3 regions of the Bradyrhizobium sp. USDA 4011 genome follow, and region 3 is predicted to be linked to each of the others. Evidence: predicted binding sites of a transcription regulator. Region 3 holds the regulator's gene; each other region holds the start of a gene.

Region 1 (6,539 bases), 2.6 Mb from region 3:
CGCCGGGCGTCAGCAGGAAGAGCAGGGAGTTGAGGTCGTTCTTCTCGGCGACGATCTGGTTCTCGCGCAGATATTGCGCGACGACCGGGGCGGGGATGCCGTGGTCGGCATAGGCACCGGTGGCGTGATCGAACCCCGGCGTCAGCAAAGTGAGCTTGTTCGGGTCGGTCATGGCGAAGCCCGCGGTCAACTCGGGGAAGCCGTGCCAGGTTTCGCCCGGGCTGAGCTGCCAGTAGGACGGATTGGTCGCGAGCTGATCGGTCGAGATCGTCTCCCACGCGACATTGTGCACGCCGTTCTCGCGCGCGACGTCGGGGATCATCACGCGGTCCGGCACGAGCGGCTCGAAGAACCAGCGCCGCTCAGCTCGCGTCTCCTTCTCCTCGAACTCGCGCTTCACCGCGCGGATCTTCTTGCGCAGCTCGATGCCGAGCCGGATCGTGTCGTCCCACAGCACTTCGCCGGAGCGGCCCTTCATCATCTGCGCGCCGACGTCGAGCGAGGCGAAGATCGGATAGAACGGTGAGGTCGAGGCGTGCTGCATGAAGCTTTCGTTGAAGCGGCGGTGCTCGACCCGGCGCTTCTGGCCCTTGATGTGGCGGTCGCGGATGTGGATCTGCGAGGCCTGCGAGAAGCTCGCGAGCTGCTTGTGGGTCGATTGGGTGGCGATGATGCCGGGCGCCTCGGGGCCGAGGTTGGAAAGCCCCATCGCGAAGCGGCCGGAATAGATCGGGTGGAACTTCATGAAGCCGGCCCAGGCCTCGTCGAACAGGATGTAGTCGCAGAGATGGCCGATCCGCTTGAGGATCATCTCGGCGGAGTGGATGGTGCCGTCATAGGTGCACTGCTCGACCACGGCGACGCGGAACGGACGCTCCTTCTTCCAGGCGTTCTCGTCCTTGACCAGCGGGTGCTTGCGGATCTGGTCGCGCAAGCTCCCCTCGTCGAGCAGGTCCCAGCACATCGGGCCGATCAGGCCCCAGGCGTTGCGCACCGTCGGCACATAGACCGGGATGCCGCCGCCGATCAGGAGCGCGCCGTGATGGGCGGCCTTGTGGTTGTTGCGGTCGAACAGCACGAGATCGCCGTCGGTGACCAGCGAGCCGAGCGCGACCTTGTTGGAGGTCGAGGTGCCGTTGAGCACGAAATAGGTCTTCTCGGCGCCGAAGATCTTGGCGGCTTCCTTTTGCGCCCGCAGCGCCGGCCCCTCATGGGTGAGGAGGTCGCCGAGATCGAGCACGGAATTGTCGAGGTCGTCGCGGAACACCGCCTCGCCGAGATGCTCGACGAACACCCGGCCGATCGGGCTGCGGCTGTAGAACACGCCGCCATTGTGGCCCGGGCAGGTCCAGAGCTGGTTGCCTTCCTCGGCGTAGTCGACCAGCGCCCCGAAGAACGGGGTCTTCAGGTTCTCGGCATATTGCTTCAGCCTCGAGATCAGGTTCTTGGCGATGAAGGGCGGGGTTTCCTCGGACAGGAACACGTAGCCGTCGATGAAATCGAGCACCTCGACCGGCAGGTCCTCGAACCGCTTGCGGCGGATCAGCAGGAGGATCGGGAAGTCGAGGCCGCGCCGGCGCATCAGGTTGATCAAAGCCGCGGTCTTGCCCTCGAGGCCCTTCTTGCCCCAGTCGACCACCATGCAGCCGATCGCCGCATCGGTCTGCACCGCGATCTCGGCATCTTCCAGCTTGCGGGCGCGGACCACCTCGAAGCCGGAGCGCTCGATTTCAGCGATGATCTGGTTGAAGCGGATGCCTTCGAGGTCGTCGGCCTCGAAAACCGGCGCGGCGAACAGGAAGTTGAAGCGTTTGAAATAGTCCATGCGTGTCCCCGAACTGGTTCGGCTGAACCTGTCGGCACAATTCATGACAAAGAGATGACAATCCCGCTGCGACGCCAGGTGCCATGGCCAAATCCGCCTGGCCGCGCTGAACTCCCGATATTGCCAGCTTTCGCAAAAGGAAGGCGCCATGCCCCAGCCTGCCAACCCCGCTGTTGCCGACCATTTGGCCGCGCTCGACGTCCAGGCGGCGATCAAGCATGTCCCGATGACGCCGAACAGCTATCCGCTGAGCGGGCGCATGAAGCTCGGCCTGCCGCTCGGCACGACGTGGTTTTGAGCAGGGCCGCCAGCGGTGCAGGTTTCTGAGCGGTCAGGGGGCGGCCGGCACCAGGCCGTAGCGCAGCACGATAGCGGACGGGGCCGAAGGACGCCAACGGCGCGCGCGGCCCGGACGCGCGAAGCGATATCCGGCGCCAGCCCGGCGATCCCGCATTCCGCTTGTACCGGCTCAGCGCCAGTGCGCTCAGTAGACGAGGTTGGTACCCGGCGGCTTCTCCAGTGCGGCCGCCAGCGTGCGATACTCCTCGCGGTCGGTGCCGCAGATCTCGGCGATGCGCTGCAGATGATACTGCGCCTGGTCGCGGTTGCCTTGTTCGATCTGCCAAAGGCCGTAGTAGTTCCACGTCAGCACGTGGTTGGGATCGGCCTTGAGCGCGCGCTCGTACCAGACCTGCGACTGCTTGTAGTCGCCGAGCTTGCGATAGGAGTAGCCGATCAGGTTCGCAACGTTCGGATGATCATCGCGGCCGAGCGCGTGCAGCTGATCGATCGCGGCGGCGTAGTCGTTGCGTTCGTAGATCGTCGCATAAGCCGCGCGAAAGCCGTCGCGGAATGCCGGATCATCGAAGCCGGATTGCTTGATCGGCTTCCTGACCCGGTGCGTGGTCTTTCTGTCCTTCTGCTGGGGATACGCTGGCGCAGGCGTGCTGTAGCTCGACCCGTAGAAGTCTCCGCCGCCTGCTCCTCCGCCACCACCACCTCCACCGGCGGCGAGGACGGTGTGCGGTGGGAGCAGGATGATCGGTGCTGTCAGAAATGCCGTGAGCATTGCGAGCTTCATCGGTGACTTGATCATGCGCACCTCCCGACTAGACGTGGACAGTCATTGATCTGAAGCACTAACTCCCGATCGAGAGAGACATTCCGCGCGTTCTGAAAATTGTTTGCCGATGCGGCAATCGCACTGTCGCTTCCGGAGCTCCTGCTTGCACGCGCGCCGAATGTTTTGTTCGCACCATCGAACGGCGGAGCCGAAACTAACATCGGTGTTAGAATCGCGCCGGTCGCACAAGGGCAGTGTGAAGGGCAGGTCAGCGTCAATGCGTGAAGCCCGGATGAGCGAAGCGATATCCGGGATCTTTCGTTCCGCATATCGCGGAGCCCGTCATCGGGCGCGCATTTCGCGCGAGCCGTTGGCTTATGCGGGCCGCAAGTGTCGCTACTTCTGCTCCAGGTGCCAGGCGCCGTTCCAATCCGCCGCAGGCGGATTTTGCCTGAACGCTGCGACGCGCGCCTTCATCGCGATCGACGGTCCGTCGCCCGGCGCCGCAGCCAGCGCGGCCGCGAAAGCTTGCTCGGCGTCGTCCCAGCGGCGGTCGCGATAGGCGGCGAGACCATCGGCGTAGCGCTGCCGCAACTCGGTCTGCGCCGGCGTCAGTTGATCCTTCTTGCCGAGGATCTCGAACACGGCAACCGGCTGGGTCTGGCCGACGGCGACGAGGCGGTCGACCTCGCGCAGCTCGATGGTCGCGGCGCAGGCGCTCGCGGTGGCCTCCGAGATCAGGCTGCGGCTGCCGTAGAACTTGTTGGCGCCTTCCAGCCGCGAGGCGAGGTTCACGGTGTCGCCGAGCACGGTGTAGCTCATCATGAATTCCGAGCCGATGCTGCCGACCAGCGCTTCGCCGGTGGCAATCCCGATCCGGATGTCGCAATCGGCCGGGATGGCGCGCACGTCGAGCAGTTCGGGCAGATCCTTGCGCAGCTGGTTGACCTGGCCGATCATGTCGATGGCGGCAAGCGCGGCCAGATGGGTCTGCTCGGCTTCTTCGACGAACGGGGCGCCCCAATAGGCCATGATGGCGTCGCCGATATATTTGTCGATGATGCCGCGATGCGCGTGGACCGGCGCGGACATCGTCGACAGATACAGGTTCATGATCTTGACGAGGCCGCGCGGCGTCACGCCTTCGCTCAGGCTGGTGAAGCCTTTCATGTCGCAGAACATCACGGTCATGATGCGGCGCTGGCCTTCGGTGGCGGCGATCGCCGGCTGCTCGAGCAGGCCCTCGGCGATCCGCGGGTTGATGTAGCGACCGAAGGTCTCGCGGATGCGCTGGTTGTGACGCAGCGTCTCGATCATGCGGTTGAAGGCGGCGGAGAGCTGGCCGATCTCGTCCTGGGTCGTGATCGCGATGGTGCCGTCGAGGCGGCCCGCCTCGACCTCGCGGGTGCCCTCCAGCAGCCGCATCACCGGGCGCGTGATGCCGCTGCCGACCAGCATCGCGAACACGAAGCCGAGGATCGCGGCAATCGCGGTCACGACACCGGAGATGATGATCGCCCGCTGCTGGGCACTCATCACCTTCGCGGCGGCCGAAGCGACCTGCGCCAGCATGTCGGTACGGACGCCTTCGATCTTGTTGGCGAAGTCGTCGCGCAGCACGTCGGCGCGGAGCGTGGTCGCTCTCGCGGCTGCAAAGTCCTGGGCGTCGAGCTGGTCGAGCAGCGTCTTGTTCTCGGTGTTCAGTCGCATCAGGAGGTCGTTGACGGCATTGTCGATGCGGTCATCCAGGCGCCCGAGCGCATAATCGTCGGAGGGGGTCGAGGGATCGGCGATGATCGCATCGATCAGCGCGCGTGCGGCGTCGGCCTCGCGCTTGATCTGGGGTTCGATCTCGTCGAACGTCTTGCGCGCCGCGTCGTAGCCGCTGGCTTCCGCCGGCGCCTGCATCCTGGCCATCATCATCCGGCGCATCGCCAGGGACCGCTCCAGCGAGCGGATGTTGACGCGGGCGAGATGGCCATAGGCGGGGATGTAGCGGTTGGTGAGCTCATCCAGGAGATGGCCGACCCGGCCCGCCATCACCATCGACAGCAGCGAGGTGATCACCGCGAGGACGATGAGTCCCGCGGCGATGCCGACGATCTTCTGCCTGATCGAATTGCGAAACATGCCCAGCCCGGCCGCAGCTGCAATAAACGGATCACCCCGCCATGGCGGCGAAACAGCTAATAGAGTTCCGCGGCCCGCGGTGCAAGCGACCGGCGTGGCCGGTCTCCCCGCCGGACAAGGGAGGGCGTCAGAGGCTAGCGCAGCCCTTCGTAGACCATGAGGCCGCGCGCGATCGCGAGCTTGCGCAGGGTCCGCGGCACCAGCCGCTCCTGGGGATGCAGGTAGCGCCACGAGGTCAGGACGAGGTCGTGCAGCCGGCTGACGTCATCCTCGAACGGGGCGAGCAGGCCGGTCAGGCTCGCCGGCATATGGACGCGGGCGGTGAAGGGCAGCAGCAGCAATTCAAGGTGCGCCCTGGAGCCGGTTTCGGTCGTGGCGGTGACACCGGCGATGGCCGGCAGGGTCTCTTCGACGACACAGGTGATGATGTCTTCGATCTCGCCGCGGCTCTTGTCGGTGAAAAGGGCGGAAAAGCTGCGGTTCTTGAGGTCGCAGCCGAGCAGGGCGGAGGTGCGGGTGCCGGCGACGCGGAACGGAAAGCGGGTCTCGCCGTCATAGGACAGCACGAAGATGTCGGACAGCAGCCCGCGCACCGCGGACGGTTCGAATTCGCTCCGGTCGGGTGCACGCGCAGTGCCGCGCTTCGCATTCCAATAGGCGAAGAATTCGCGGCTGGAGCTGTGTTTCATCTAAAGAACCTTGCCCGGCACCTGGCTCGGCGGGACACATCTGTCCCGGTTTTGCTCAGGCGCCTTCCCTTTTCTGTTGTGCAGGGAGGGCTGTGCAGCGTCCATGCCGTGGCCGCGGTTTGGGCGGCTTATCGGCAGCTTTGTGTTGTTAAGGTAAATTTAACTATGTCCTTGGCGGCCGCGGAACCTGCGCATAGGGTCCGCGCGTTCCCGTTCGCCGGCTGCCCCAAGCGCCGGCGTAGTTGGTACACAGGTGGCGTCAAACAGTTTGGTCACCGTGCGGGGAGGGGTGGGGATTTTCTCCCGATCCCTCTGGGGTACGAGAAGACCAGCCGATCAGGGAGGGCGTTCTCAGCGCCCTCCCTTGTTTGTTTTTATTGACGTTTTTCCGCGCACTGCATTTCCAGTTCGGGACAGCCGTCTCCTTTTGATCACCGCAACGCGTCCCTCATCTCGTCGCGAGAGGCTCGACGACGAACCGCCGCCCCCCGCCGAAGCCGAAGCCGTTTCCGAAAGGCCCATCACCCTCGCGCCCGTAAGATGGCTGCGATCCCGGAAGCAACATTTGAAAGCGGCATAAAGGACGCACGCCGAAAGGCAGAGGAGCCTTCGCGTGATCAGCATGATGGCTGAGCAGGAGGCGAAGAATGAGATGACGGCCAAAAATGCGCCCGGACCTGGGCGCGGAAAAGCCGGGGTGCCAGCGGCAACCGGCATTTAATCCTACGCTCGCAACTCAAAAGATCGATAAGAACCTCGCGAAGCCTGCCCGTAAGATGGCGGCTATCGGAGCGCGCGCACGTAACCGATCATCTCTTCGGTATCATCAGTG
Region 2 (6,539 bases), 2.9 Mb from region 3:
CCGGCTTGCGGCGACCACGAAGCATTGCACCGCGTCGAGCGTCGGGTCGTTCCATCGCGGCGCATGCAGCGCGGCGGCCTCACGCATCGCCGTCAGGCAGTCCGCGATCGCGCATCCGGCGAGCTGGTCTCCCGGGCGTGCGGGCGCCAGGTCTTCCAGGATCAGCGTGAAGTCGTCGGTCGCAAGATCGATTTCGGCGAGGATCGGCCGCGGGGTGTGAATGTCGACGGTGGCCGCCAGTTCGCGATAAAAGGCGACCTCGCGGATGTAGAGCGTGTGCGCGGAACCGGAGCGGCGGCTGTCGGGATCTGCGGCCGGGAATTTGCCGATGACGCTTGAGGGCGCGTTCGGCTCATCGCCGTCATAGGTCAGATGAAACCGATAGCTGTCGCCGACGAGGCCATTGCCGACCGGCTTGCAGACGAGTTCGATGACCTTCGCCTGGTCGATCGCACCGGCTGCGCGCAGCGCCCGCGTCATCCACTCCGGATCGATCCGCGACGGATCGGCCGTGAGCAAACTCATCGGTTTCCTCCCATCCCCGTGTATCCCCTTGGGGCGTCACCACCGTTCCGGCCGCGTCTCGCGCGGCCGGATTGAGGACGGGGTGATCGTTGCGCAAATCATACAGGCGATGTCATGGCTTTGGCAAAGCCACGCGCCGGCCTGTGGGGATATCTCGCGAGTTGGTAGGGCGGGTTAGCGTCAGCGTGACCGTCGTTCGCAGAGCGAAATACGCTGGGCTAACTCACCCTGCGCGTCGGGGCTACCAGCCCTCCAGCACGATCTTGCCGCGCGACTTGCCGCTTTCCAGCAGCGCATGGGCGCGCTTCAGGTTGGCGGCGTTGATGGTGCCGAAGGTCTGGTCGAGCGTGGTGCGCAGCACGCCCTTGTCGATGAGGTCGGCAACGTCGTTGAGCAGATGATGCTGCGCGATCATGTCAGGCGTCTGGAACGAGGAGCGCGTGAACATCGATTCCCAGTGCACCGACACCGCCTTGCCCTTGAACACGGCGACGTTGAATTCGGCGGGATCGTCGATCAGGCCGAACTTGCCCTGCGGCGCGATGAAGTCGGCGATCGACTTGTAGTGCTGGTCGGTGAAGGTAAGGCTGGCGACGAGGCCGACCGGCGGCAGCCTCAAGCTCTCGATCTGCTCCTTCATCGGCTGCGAGTGATCGATCACCGCATGCGCACCGAGATCGCGGCACCACTTCTGAGACTCCGGCCGCGTCGCGGTCGCAACCACGGTCAGCCCGGTGAGGCGGCGCGCGAGCTGGATCAGGATCGAGCCGACGCCGCCGGCGCCGCCGGTGATCAGCAGCGTGCGTGGATCGAGGCTCTTGCCCGGCACCGCGCCGAGCCGGTCGAACAGCAGCTCCCAAGCGGTGATCGAGGTCAGGGGCAGGGCGGCGGCCTGCGCGAACGACAATGAGGCCGGCTTGTTGCCGACGATGCGCTCATCCACCAGATGAAATTCCGAGTTGGTGCCCTGGCGCAGGATCGAGCCCGCGTAGAACACCTCATCGCCCGGCTTGAACAGCGAGACGTCGGACCCGACGGCGTCGACCACGCCGGCCGCATCGAAGCCGAGGATCTTGTAGCCACCGTCGGTCGGCGCGGCGCGTTTGCGCACCTTGTAGTCGACCGGGTTGGCCGAGATCGCCTTCACCGCGACGCGGATGTCGCGCCCCTTCGGTTCGGGCTTGGCGATCTCGAAATCGACGAGCGAATCCGCCGCCTCGATCGGCAGCGATTTTTGGTATCCGACGGCCTTCATGCCTGGTCTCCGTGGTGGTCGATTGCCTGCCGTGTTACCTGTCGCGCTAGCGCCCTTTTGGCAAGTACTGTAAAAACAGGGAACTAGTCCCCGTTTGTATACTATTGGGAAATTCTCGATGAAACGGCAGAACTTCGCGCGCCGGCCGGGCTGCGCGGTCGAGGCGGCGCTCGACCTGATCGACGGCAAGTGGAAGGGCGTGATCCTGTATCATTTGCAGGCCGGCACCCAGCGCTTCGGCGAGCTGCGGCGGCGGATGCCCGGCATCACCCAGCGCATGCTGACCAAGCAACTGCGGGCGCTGGAGGACGACGGCCTCGTGATCCGCAAGGTCTACGCCGAGGTGCCGCCGCGGGTCGAATACACGCTCTCCGAACTCGGCGAGAGCCTGCGTCCGGTGATCGATATTTTGAAAGCCTGGGGCGAGGGCCATCAGGAACGGCTGTCCTGCGCGCCGGTGCCGGAGGTCGTCGTGAAGAAGTCGAAGCGCGCGGCCTGACAATCTGGAATGAAGAAGGCCGGGAGCGGCGTGTCGCTCCCGGCCTTTGTTGTCGGCGCTGATCAGATTGCGTCAGAACGCTACTTGCGTGCGCAGCGCGACCGCGTCGAACTTCGAGCCGGCATCCACAGGCGAGGTCGCCGAGGCCTGCTTGGCGACGTCGCCGTGCAGGTAGTTCAGCATGAAACGGACGTTGTTGTTGACGTACCAGTTCAGCCCGGCGGTGTAGACCGTCTGCCGCCCGCCCGCGATGCCGACGGCCTGGCCGACCTGGTCGTTGAGGTTCATCGTGCTGACGCGGCCGGCGATTTCCCAGGCGCCAATGCCACCACCGGCGAGCGAGAACGGATCGTGCGGCTTGATGCCGCCATAGGAGGCCGCTGCCGGATTGTAGGCGTGGTTCTCGCCGGTCAGCACATAGCCGACCTGCGCATATCCGCCGTCGAATTTCAGGCTCGGCGCGCCGAACGGCGGCAGCCCGGTATTCGCGGAGCGGTCGACGTTGAACCAATAGTACTCGCCCTGTGCGATGAACGGGCCGTAGGTCGCAGCCGCCTCGACGCCGTAGACCTGCGCGCCGGAGACGTTGGCGATCGCACCGGTCGAGGTCAGCGTCGTCGGGTCGATGCGCAGCTCGGGCCGGTCGTTCAGCGTGAGCGTCTGCGCCTGGGTGAGCTGGTTGCGCGGCGGCTGGACCAGCCATTCCGCATCGGCGCCGATATGCACCGAGTAGTTCTTGCCGCTGATCGGATTGCCGGCGACGCGGATGACACCGCCATACTGCTCGGACGTGCCGGCCGGCGCGGCTGACGACGCGGAGTGAATCGCGCCCGTCGTTGGTCCGGTGACATAGCCGCCGATCCAGAGCTGGTCGTTCCACCAGCGGGTGCCGGCGCCGGAACGGAAGTCACCGGCCGCGATGTTCTGTGCGATGATGCCGGCCGAGGCGCGCTCCATGAACAGGATGTCGTTGGAGCTCGTCGCTTCGTCCAGCGTCCACGGGATGTCCATGATGCCGCCTTCGATCGCCATCTTGCCGCCGAACGGCTTGAAGCCGGTGTAGCTCAGATAGGCATTCTCGACGCCGGAGGTGCCGCCGCCGGGCAGCGATCCCGGTGCCGCGCCGCCGAAGCCGTCGGACGAGCCGCCGAAGTCGTAGATCAGCGCGTAATTCCAGTCGCCGAAGAATTTGCCGATGATGCCGATGCGGGCGCGGCGGAGGTTCTCGCCGCTGTCGAGCTTCTGCGGCGAGGTACTTGCGGTGTTCGGCCGATAGTCGTAGCCGCCGACATCCCAGTGCACGCGGCTCGTGATCGCAACGCAGTTCTGTTCATCCGCAGTGCAGATCGTCGGCCGGTTGTTCGGCATCGTCACCACGACGCCCGACGGCGCGACCGGGCCCTTGACCGGGATCGCGGCGTTGGCGCTTGCGACCCGGGCGGCCTTGGCATCCGCCGCCTTCGCGTTGGCATTCGCGCTGGCTGCGGTCGCGGTATTGGCATTGGTCTGCTTCTGCAGCTTGTCGAGCTTCTGCTCGAGCATCTTCAGCTGCTGCTTCAGCAGCGCGATCTCCGCGTCGCTGCCGCTTCCGGCCGATTGCGAATAGGCCGGCGAGGCGGCGAGCGCCCCTGCCAGCCCTATGGCGATTGCACCTACTTTTGTCGCACCCATTGTGCACCCCTGTTGTGTTTGAATTCCCCACTCACTCACTGAAACGTCCTAGGAGTTGATCGTGACTGACGCACGACAGCGCCGCCTGGCATCGCAGTTCCGCTTGTTGTCCGCAGGCAACAAGCGGAGCGGCGCAGTGAGATGACAGTCATCATAGGGGCTTGGCGGCGCGCTTCAACGCGGCTTCCGGCGGTTTTGCACCGGTCCGGCGGGGGCCAGTTATCCGGCCGGGCGCCCTTCAATTGCCCGGCGAACACGCCTATATTCCGGCGTTTCCACGAGAGGTGAGAATGCTCCGACCCGTCCGCTTTGCTGCCATATCCGCTCTGTGCACATTGGCCTTCATGGGGAATCTGTCCCCAGCCGCGGCCCAGGACCGCCGCGTGCCGTCCTCGCAGGCCGAGCTCCAATTGTCCTATGCGCCGATCGTGCAGCGGGTGCAGCCGGCGGTGGTCAACGTCTACGCCGCCAAGACGGTGCAGAACCGCAATCCGTTTCTGGACGACCCGATCTTCCGCCGCTTCTTCGGCGTCCCGGGGCAGCAGCCCGAGCAGATGCAGCGCTCGCTCGGCTCCGGCGTGATGGTCGATGCTTCCGGCCTCGTGGTCACAAACAATCACGTGATCGAGGGCGCCGACCAGGTGAAGGTCTCGCTCGCCGACAAGCGCGAATACGAGGCCGAGATCGTGCTGAAGGACAGCCGCACCGACCTCGCCGTGCTGCGGCTGAAGGAAACCAACAGGGAGAAATTCGCGACGCTCGACTTCGCCAATTCGGACCAGCTGCAGGTCGGCGACGTCGTGCTGGCGATCGGCAATCCGTTCGGCGTCGGCCAGACCGTGACGCACGGCATCATCTCGGCGCTGGCGCGCACGCAAGTCGGGATCACGGATTATCAATTCTTCATTCAGACCGACGCGGCGATCAATCCCGGCAATTCCGGCGGCGCGCTGGTCGACATGACCGGCCGGCTCGCCGGCATCAACACCGCGATCTTCTCGCGCTCCGGCGGTTCGCAGGGCATCGGCTTCGCAATCCCCGCCAACATGGTGCGCGTAGTGGTGGCCTCCGCCAAGAGCGGCGGCAAGGCAGTGAAGCGGCCATGGCTTGGCGCGCGGCTGCAGGCCGTCACGCCGGAGATCGCGGAGACGCTCGGGCTGAAGCTGCCGACCGGCGCGCTGGTCGCCAACGTCGCGCCGAACAGCCCGGCGGCGAAGGCCGGGCTCAAACTGTCCGACCTGATCGTCGGGATCGACGGCACGCCGATCGACGATCCCAACGCGTTCGACTATCGCTTCGCGACCCGTCCGCTCGGCGGCAGCGCGGAGATCGAAGTGCAGCGCGCCGGCAAGCCGGTGAAGCTCACCGTGCCGCTGGAGACCGCGCCCGATACCAACCGCGACGAGATCGTGCTGACCGCGCGTTCGCCATTCCAGGGCGCCAGGGTTGCCAACATCTCGCCGGCGCTGGCCGACGAGCTGCATCTCGACGCCGGCGCGGAGGGCGTCGTCGTCACCGAACTCGCCGATGACGGCACAGCCGCCAGTGTTGGCTTCCAGAAGGGCGACATCATCCTTGCGGTCAACAATGAGAAGATCGTGCGGACCAGCGACCTCGACAAGGTATCGAAGGCGGGGTCGCGGATCTGGCGCATCACGCTGGTGCGCGGGGGCCAGCAGATCAACGTGACGCTCGGCGGATGAACCCCAAGCAACCGCGGGACGCGACGAACCTGTTCGCTGCGGCGGGGATGGAGCAGGACGCGCCGCACCCGCTGCCGGACCGGCTGCGCCCGCGCACGCTGGCCGACGTCGTCGGTCAGGATCACATCCTCGGCCCAGACGGCGCGCTGACCCGCATGCTGGAGACGCGCACGCTGGGTTCGCTGGTGTTCTGGGGACCGCCCGGCACCGGCAAGACCACCGTGGCGCGGCTTCTGGCCGACGCCACCGAGCTGCATTTCGAGCAGATCTCCGCGGTATTCTCCGGCGTCGCCGACCTGAAGAAGGCGTTCGATGCCGCGCGGGCCCGGCGCGAGACCGGCAAGGGCACGCTGCTGTTCGTCGACGAGGTGCACAGGTTCAACCGCGCGCAACAGGATTCCTTCCTGCCGGTGATGGAGGACGGCACCGTGGTGCTGGTCGGCGCCACCACGGAGAATCCGTCGTTCGAGCTCAACGCGGCGCTGCTGTCGCGCGCCCGCGTGCTGGTGTTTCATTCGCTCGACACGGCCGCGATCGAACGGCTGTTTGCCAATGCCGAGAAGATCGAGGGCAAGGCCTTGCCGCTCGATGCGGAAGCGCGCGCCGTGCTGGTGCGGATGGCCGACGGTGACGGCCGCGCCTCGCTGACATTGGCCGAAGAGGTCTGGCGCGCTGCGCGCAAGGGCGAGGTGTTCAACGCCGAGCAGTTGCAGGCCATCCTGCAACGCCGCGCGCCGATCTACGACAAGTCGGCCGACGGCCACTACAATCTGATCTCGGCGCTGCACAAGTCGGTGCGCGGCTCCGATCCGGATGCGGCATTGTATTATCTCGCGCGCATGCTCGATGCCGGCGAGGACCCGCTGTTCCTGGCGCGCCGCGTGGT
Region 3 (6,539 bases):
GGGGTCCGCGACGGACTGATCGCCCGGCGCACCCAATTGACCAACACGATCCGCGGCCATGCGGCGGAGTATGGCCTGATCGCGCCCAAGGGGCTGGAGGCGATCGAACCGCTGCTGGCGCGGATCGCGCAGGACGAGACGCTTCCCGCTCTGGCGCGCGAGCTGTTTGCCATGCTGGGCCGGGAGTGCGTCAGGCTCGAGGACGAGTTGGAGGCGGTTGAGGCCAAGCTGATGGCCTGGCACCGCGGCGATGCCACGGGCCGGCGCCTGGCGCAGATTCCGTCGATCGGTCCGATCATTGCAACGATGCTGGTGATGAAGACACCTGATCCGGCCGCGTTCCGCTCAGGTCGTCACTTTGCGGCTTGGCTCGGCCTCACGCCCAAGGACCACTCCACCGCAGGCAAGACCAGGCTTGGCAAGATCACGCGGGCGGGCGATGAGGACCTGCGCCGTCTGCTGGTCGTCGGGGCCACGGCGGTGATCCAGCAGGCCAGGCGCGGACGCGGTCATCACTCGCGCTGGCTACTGGCGCTGATCAAGCGCAAGCCGCCGAAGCTTGCGGCCGTAGCGCTTGCCAACAAGGTGGCGCGCATCGCCTGGAAGCTGATGGTGACGGGTGAGAGTTATGACGCCGCACGGCTGAATGCCGCTACGACGGGTACCGCTTAACAGATTGGCCGGCCGGCGGGCTCGCTCGCCGACCGACCGACCGGAGCTGCAAGAGCAGATGGAGCGATCGATCGAGCAACGATGCGAGACAATCCGTGGGACCCATCGGCCGTCAACAGGTCGCGTGGTTGTTTGGAACTCGCATCGCGCAAACCATCTTGGCCAGCGATTCATTCGATCGCACTCAACAGGCCGGACATATGGATGCAAGCGATCCGATCAATCCCAGAAAGCTCTTGTGCCACGGGGGCCGTCCACATATGGGTCCCGGGTCGCGCTGCGCTTGCCCGGGACGACAACGTTAATGACCTACAATTACGCGACCGTGTCGAAACACCAGGCCAGGATGCCCTTTTGCGCATGCAGACGGTTTTCCGCCTCGTCGAACACCACGGATTGCGGGCCGTCGATCACCTCGTCGGTGACCTCCTCGCCGCGATGCGCGGGCAGGCAGTGCATGAACAGCGCGTCCGGCTTGGCGAGCGACATCAGCTTGGCATTGACCTGATAGGGCTTCAGCACGTTGTGGCGGTGCTCGCCCTCCTTGTCGCCCATCGACACCCAGGTGTCGGTGACGACGCAGTCGGCGCCGCGCACGGCGGCTTCCGGATCGGTGCCGAGCCTGATCGGCGCGCCGGTGGCCTTGATCCAGTCCCGCATCGGCTTCTTCGGCGAGAGCTCCGGCGGGGTCGCAATGTTGAGATTGAACTTGAACCGCTCGGCGGCGTGCGCCCAGGAGGCCAGCACGTTGTTGTCGTCGCCGGTCCAGGCCACCGTCTTGCCCTCGATCGAGCCGCGGTTTTCCTCATAGGTCATGAGGTCGGCCATCACCTGGCAGGGATGCGAACGCCGGGTCAGGCCGTTGATGACGGGCACGGTGGCGTGAGCGGCGAGCTCGAGCAGCGCGTCATGATTGAGGATGCGGATCATGATCGCATCGACATAACGCGACAGCACGCGCGCGGTGTCGGCGATGGTCTCGCCGCGGCCGAGCTGCATCTCGGCGCCGGTCAGCATGATGGATTCACCGCCGAGTTGGCGCATGCCGACGTCGAACGACACCCTTGTGCGGGTCGACGGGCGCTCGAAGATCATCGCCAGCGTCTTGCCTTCGAGCGGCTTCCTGCCCTTCTCATGCGCCTTCAGCTTCGCCTTCATGGCGGCTCCGGCTTCGAGCATGTTGCGCAGCTCGGCGAGCGGCAGCTCGTTGATGTCGAGGAAGTGACGGACCGGCTTGCTCATTATCCAGCCGCCTTCTTCGGCTGCGGCGCTGACAGCACAGAGCAGGCGCGCTCGAGCGCTGTGATCGACTGGTCGATCTCGGCCTCGGTCACGATCAGGGGCGCCAGGAACCGCACCACATTGTCGCCGGCGCCGACGGTGAGCAGCTTCTCGTTGCGCAGCGCGGCGATCAGATCGCTCGACGGCACCACCGCCTTGACGCCGATCAACAGGCCCTCGCCGCGCACCTCCGACAGCACGCCGGGATAGCGGTCGACCACGGAAGCGAGCTTCTGCTTGAGCAGCAGCGACATCTTCTGCACGTGCTCGAAGAAGCCGGGCTTGAGCATGACGTCGAGCACGGCATTGGCGGCGGCGACCGCGAGCGGATTGCCGCCGAAAGTCGAGCCGTGCGAGCCCGGCGCCATGCCGGCCGCAGCCTGCGCGGTCGCCAGCACCGCGCCGATCGGGAACCCACCGCCGAGCGCCTTCGCCAACGACATTACGTCCGGCGTGACGCCGGTGCGCTTGTAGGCGAACAGCTCGCCGGTGCGGCCCATGCCGGTCTGCACCTCGTCGAACGCGAGCAGCAGGCCATGCTCGTCGCACAGCGCGCGCAGCGCTTTGAAGAACGCCTGCGGCGCCGAGCGCACGCCGCCCTCGCCCTGCACCGGCTCGATCAGGATGCCGGCGGTGTGCGGGCCGATCGCCTTCTTCACCGCCTCGATGTCGCCGTGCGGCACCTGGTCGAAGCCGTCCATCGGCGGGCCGAAGCCCTCGAGATATTTCGCCGAGCCGGTCGCAGCCAGCGTGCCCAGCGTGCGGCCATGGAAGGCGCCTTCGAAGGTGATGATGCGGTATCGTTCGGGATGGCCCTTGGAGAAGTGATGATGGCGGACCAGCTTGATCACGCCCTCCATCGCTTCGGCGCCGGAATTGCAGAAGAACACGAAGTCGGCAAAGCTCTGCTCGCACAGCCGCGCGGCCAGCACCTCGCCGTCCGGGCTCTTGAACAGGTTCGACATGTGCCAGAGCTTGGTCGCCTGCTCCTGCAGCGCCTTGACCAGATGCGGGTGCGCATGTCCGAGCGCGTTCACCGCGACACCCGAGGTGAAATCGAGATAGCGGTCGCCGTTGGTTGCGATCAGCCAGGCGCCCTCGCCGCGCTCGAAGCCGAGATCGACCCGGGCGAAGACGGGGAGCAGATGCGACGAGGCGTTGGTCATGGCGTTCACTGCCGGTTTGAAGCCGTCAATTGCTGCGCGCCTTGACGCCAACGCAGCAACCGCCAGCTTCGGAAAACAAAACGGCCGCCTTTGCGGGCGGCACGTGCGGGTCATTCTATGCGGCGGCCGGTAAGTGTCAATCGCCAGGAGCTAGCCTTTGCTGGCCTTCCTGCAATGCGAAACTAGCGCAATCCGGAGCATTCCGGTGCGGTGGAAAAGCCTCACAGCAATGCTTAACTTTGTGGGAACATGTGGACGCACGGCCGCGGACTCTTGCGCCAGAGTCACGCCATATTGTAGCGTTTGGCCTGTCGGGTACGACATCTCGTGCGGCAGTACTGGACCCTCTAAGTAGCCTTCGTGTCTCGCGTAAACGTTCGGGCGCAACACCGTGCCCGGCGAGGGCTAAGGGATTCTGGCCGCAGGGATATTTGTCCAGATTGGCTCGCAGCGCCGCTCCGATGAGTGGCCGGCGCCATGCGAAAGGAAGAATGCGATGACTGTATTGACCTGGTCCGACGATCGCGTCGAGCAGCTGAAGAAGCTCTGGGAATCCGGCCTCTCAGCCAGCCAGATCGCGGCGGAACTTGGCAATGTGACGCGAAACGCCGTGATCGGCAAAGTACATCGGCTCGGCCTCTCCGGCCGTGCCAAGGCGCCCTCCACGGCTGCGCCGCGGCAGCGCAAGGCCCGTCCCGCCCAGCACATGATGCGGGTGGCGCGCCCGGTGTCGCGCGGCAACACCGCGCTGGCGCACGCCTTCGAGGTCGAGATGGAGCCCGATCCGATCTCCTTCGACAATGTGGTGCCGATGAGCCAGCGGCTGTCGCTGCTCGAGCTCAACGAGGCCACCTGCCACTGGCCGGTCGGCGATCCCTCGAGCCCGGAATTCTTCTTCTGCGGCGGCAAGGCGCTCGCCGGCCTGCCCTATTGCGCGCATCACTCGCGCGTCGCCTACCAGCCCGCCGCCGATCGCCGCCGGCCATCGGCGAAGCCACAGATCAAGTAGCACTCGGGAAACTTGCCTGGACTGCAAAAGCAAATCCCCGCGAAAGCGGGGATTTTTTTGTGGTTGCCGTCATTGCGAGGAGCGAAGCGACGAAGCAATCCATCGTTCCGCATTTGCGGTAGGATGGATTGCTTCGCTACGCTCGCAATGACGGGACCGTTGTTGCGATTGGCGGCCAGCCTTACGGCTGCGGCTCGGCTTTGGCGAAGCGGTCGTCGAGCGCATAACCGGCGCCGCGCACGGTGCGGATCGGATCCTGCTCGCGGCCCGGATTGAGCAGCTTGCGCAGGCGGCCGATATGCACGTCGACGGTACGCTCATCGATATAGATGTCGCGGCCCCAGACGCTGTCGAGCAGCTGCTCGCGGCTGAACACGCGGCCGGGATGCTCGAGGAAGAATTCGAGCAGCCGATACTCGGTCGGACCGAGATCGATCGGACGTCCCGAGCGCGCCACGCGGCGCTTCTCGCGGTCGAGCTCGATATCGCCATAGGTGAGCACGGTCGCCAGCCGCTCCGGGCTAGCCCGCCGCAGCAGGCCCTTCACTCGCGCCAGGAGCTCCGGCACCGAGAACGGCTTGACGATGTAATCGTCGGCGCCGGTGGCAAGCCCGCGCACGCGCTCGCTCTCCTCGCCGCGCGCGGTGAGCATGATGATCGGAAGCTGCTTGGTCTCGGGACGCGCCCGCAGGCGGCGGCACAGCTCGATGCCGGACAGGCCCGGCAGCATCCAGTCCAGTACCACGAGGTCGGGAACGCGCTCCTTCAGGCGGGTGTCGGCATCGTCGCCGCGCCCGACCGTTTCGACATCGTAGCCTTCCGCATCGAGGTTGTAGCGCAACAGTGTCGTCAGCGCTTCCTCGTCTTCGACTACCAGAATGCGTGCGCTCATCGGTTTAAGTTCTCTCTCTGTGGTGATCCGTTGCCCAGACGCAAACCGAAACGCTTACTTTCCTGGGCATAATCCCCGCGGAAACGACTTGTCGTGAAGACAATCCGGCTCCGCGCCCGCGGATCATGTCCTAGGTACCCGGCACAGTGGTGGCAAAATTGGTCATGTCGCCCTTCGGGCGCTTGTCGGTGATCTGCTGGCCCTCGATCATGTAGAACACGGTCTCGGCGATATTGGTGGCGTGATCGCCGATCCGCTCGATGTTCTTGGCGCAGAACATCAGATGGATGCAGAACGAGATGTTGCGCGGATCCTCCATCATGTAGGTCAGCAGCTCGCGGAAAAGCGAGGTGCAGATCGCATCGACCTCCTCGTCGCCCTTCCAGACGTTCATCGCCGCCGGCAGGTCGTGCGCGGCATAGGCGTCGAGCACCGACTTGACCTGCGACAGCACGAGGTCGGTCATGTGCTCCAGGCCGCGGATCAGCTTCAGCGGCTGGAAATCGCTTTCCAGCGCCGCGACGCGCTTGCCCATGTTCTTGGCGAGGTCGCCGATCCGCTCGAGGTCGGTGGCCACGCGCATCGCGCTGACGATTTCACGCAGGTCGATCGCCATCGGCTGGCGGCGGGCGATCGTCAGCACTGCGCGCTCTTCGATGACGCGCTGCAGATTGTCGATCTCGATGTCGGCGGCGACCACGCGCTTGCCGAGAGCGACGTCGCGACGGATCAGCGCGTCGACCGACTCGGTGATCATCCGTTCGACGAGGCCGCCCATCTCGGCGACCAGGCGGGTCAACTCCTGCAGGTCGCTGTCGAATGCCTTGGCGGTATGTTCAGAAGCCATCTTGTATCTCCTCAGCCGAACCGGCCGGTGATGTAATCCTGAGTCCGTCGATCGCTCGGCGAGGTGAAGATCTTGTTGGTGTCGTCGAACTCGATCAGCTCACCGAGATACATGAAGGCGGTCTTGTCGGAGACGCGCGCCGCCTGCTGCATGTTGTGGGTGACGATCGCGATCGTGTAGTCCTCGGAGAGCTCCTGGATCAGCTCCTCGACCTTGGCGGTCGAGATCGGATCGAGCGCGGAGCACGGCTCGTCGAACAGGATCACCTCGGGCCGCACCGCCACGGTGCGCGCGATGCACAGGCGCTGCTGCTGGCCGCCGGAAAGCGACAGGCCGGAGGCGTTCAGCTTGTCCTTGACCTCGTTCCACAGCGCGCCGCCGCGCAGCGCCTTCTCGACCCGGTCGTCCATCTCGGACTTCGAGATCTTCTCGTAAAGGCGGATGCCGAAGGCGATGTTCTCGTAGATCGTCATCGGGAACGGCGTCGGCTTCTGGAACACCATGCCGACCCGCGCACGCAGCAGATTGAGGTCGAGCTTGGGATCGAGAATGTTGGTCTGGTCCAGCATCAGCTGACCGACCGCGCGCTGGCCCGGATAGAGATCGTACATCCGGTTGAATATCCGCAGCAGGGTCGACTTGCCGCAGCCGGACGGACCGATGAACGCGGTG

The links. The regulator PhoB, encoded in region 3, activates phosphate uptake and scavenging genes when phosphate is short. The targets are predictions, from matches to a motif close to TGTCATNNANCTGTCAT.
Region 1: the regulator PhoB is predicted to act here: its motif matches at 1,869-1,885, upstream of ACVW1C_RS35830 (Orn/Lys/Arg family decarboxylase).
Region 2: the regulator PhoB is predicted to act here: its motif matches at 4,012-4,028, upstream of ACVW1C_RS37265 (OprO/OprP family phosphate-selective porin).

What each region holds. Positions count from the first base shown of each region.
Region 1 covers NZ_JBSSGG010000001.1:7,585,269-7,591,807, forward strand. Annotated here, with positions in the region: gene ACVW1C_RS35830 (Orn/Lys/Arg family decarboxylase) at 1-1,825, opposite strand, end outside; gene ACVW1C_RS35835 (hypothetical protein) at 1,974-2,123, shown strand; gene ACVW1C_RS35840 (tetratricopeptide repeat protein) at 2,310-2,921, opposite strand; gene ACVW1C_RS35845 (adenylate/guanylate cyclase domain-containing protein) at 3,285-5,018, opposite strand; gene ACVW1C_RS35850 (PAS domain-containing protein) at 5,153-5,707, opposite strand; gene ACVW1C_RS35855 (hypothetical protein) at 6,491-6,539, opposite strand, start outside.
Region 2 covers NZ_JBSSGG010000001.1:7,862,357-7,868,895, forward strand. Annotated here, with positions in the region: gene ACVW1C_RS37250 (phosphotransferase) at 1-525, opposite strand, end outside; gene ACVW1C_RS37255 (zinc-binding alcohol dehydrogenase family protein) at 767-1,780, opposite strand; gene ACVW1C_RS37260 (winged helix-turn-helix transcriptional regulator) at 1,899-2,279, shown strand; gene ACVW1C_RS37265 (OprO/OprP family phosphate-selective porin) at 2,352-3,950, opposite strand; gene ACVW1C_RS37270 (DegQ family serine endoprotease) at 4,295-5,653, shown strand; gene ACVW1C_RS37275 (replication-associated recombination protein A) at 5,650-6,539, shown strand, end outside.
Region 3 covers NZ_JBSSGG010000001.1:4,982,004-4,988,542, reverse strand. Annotated here, with positions in the region: gene ACVW1C_RS23360 (IS110 family RNA-guided transposase) at 1-672, shown strand, start outside; gene argF (ornithine carbamoyltransferase) at 988-1,914, opposite strand; gene ACVW1C_RS23350 (acetylornithine transaminase) at 1,914-3,119, opposite strand; gene ACVW1C_RS23345 (GcrA family cell cycle regulator) at 3,616-4,128, shown strand; gene phoB (phosphate regulon transcriptional regulator PhoB) at 4,310-5,020, opposite strand; gene phoU (phosphate signaling complex protein PhoU) at 5,151-5,867, opposite strand; gene pstB (phosphate ABC transporter ATP-binding protein PstB) at 5,879-6,539, opposite strand, start outside.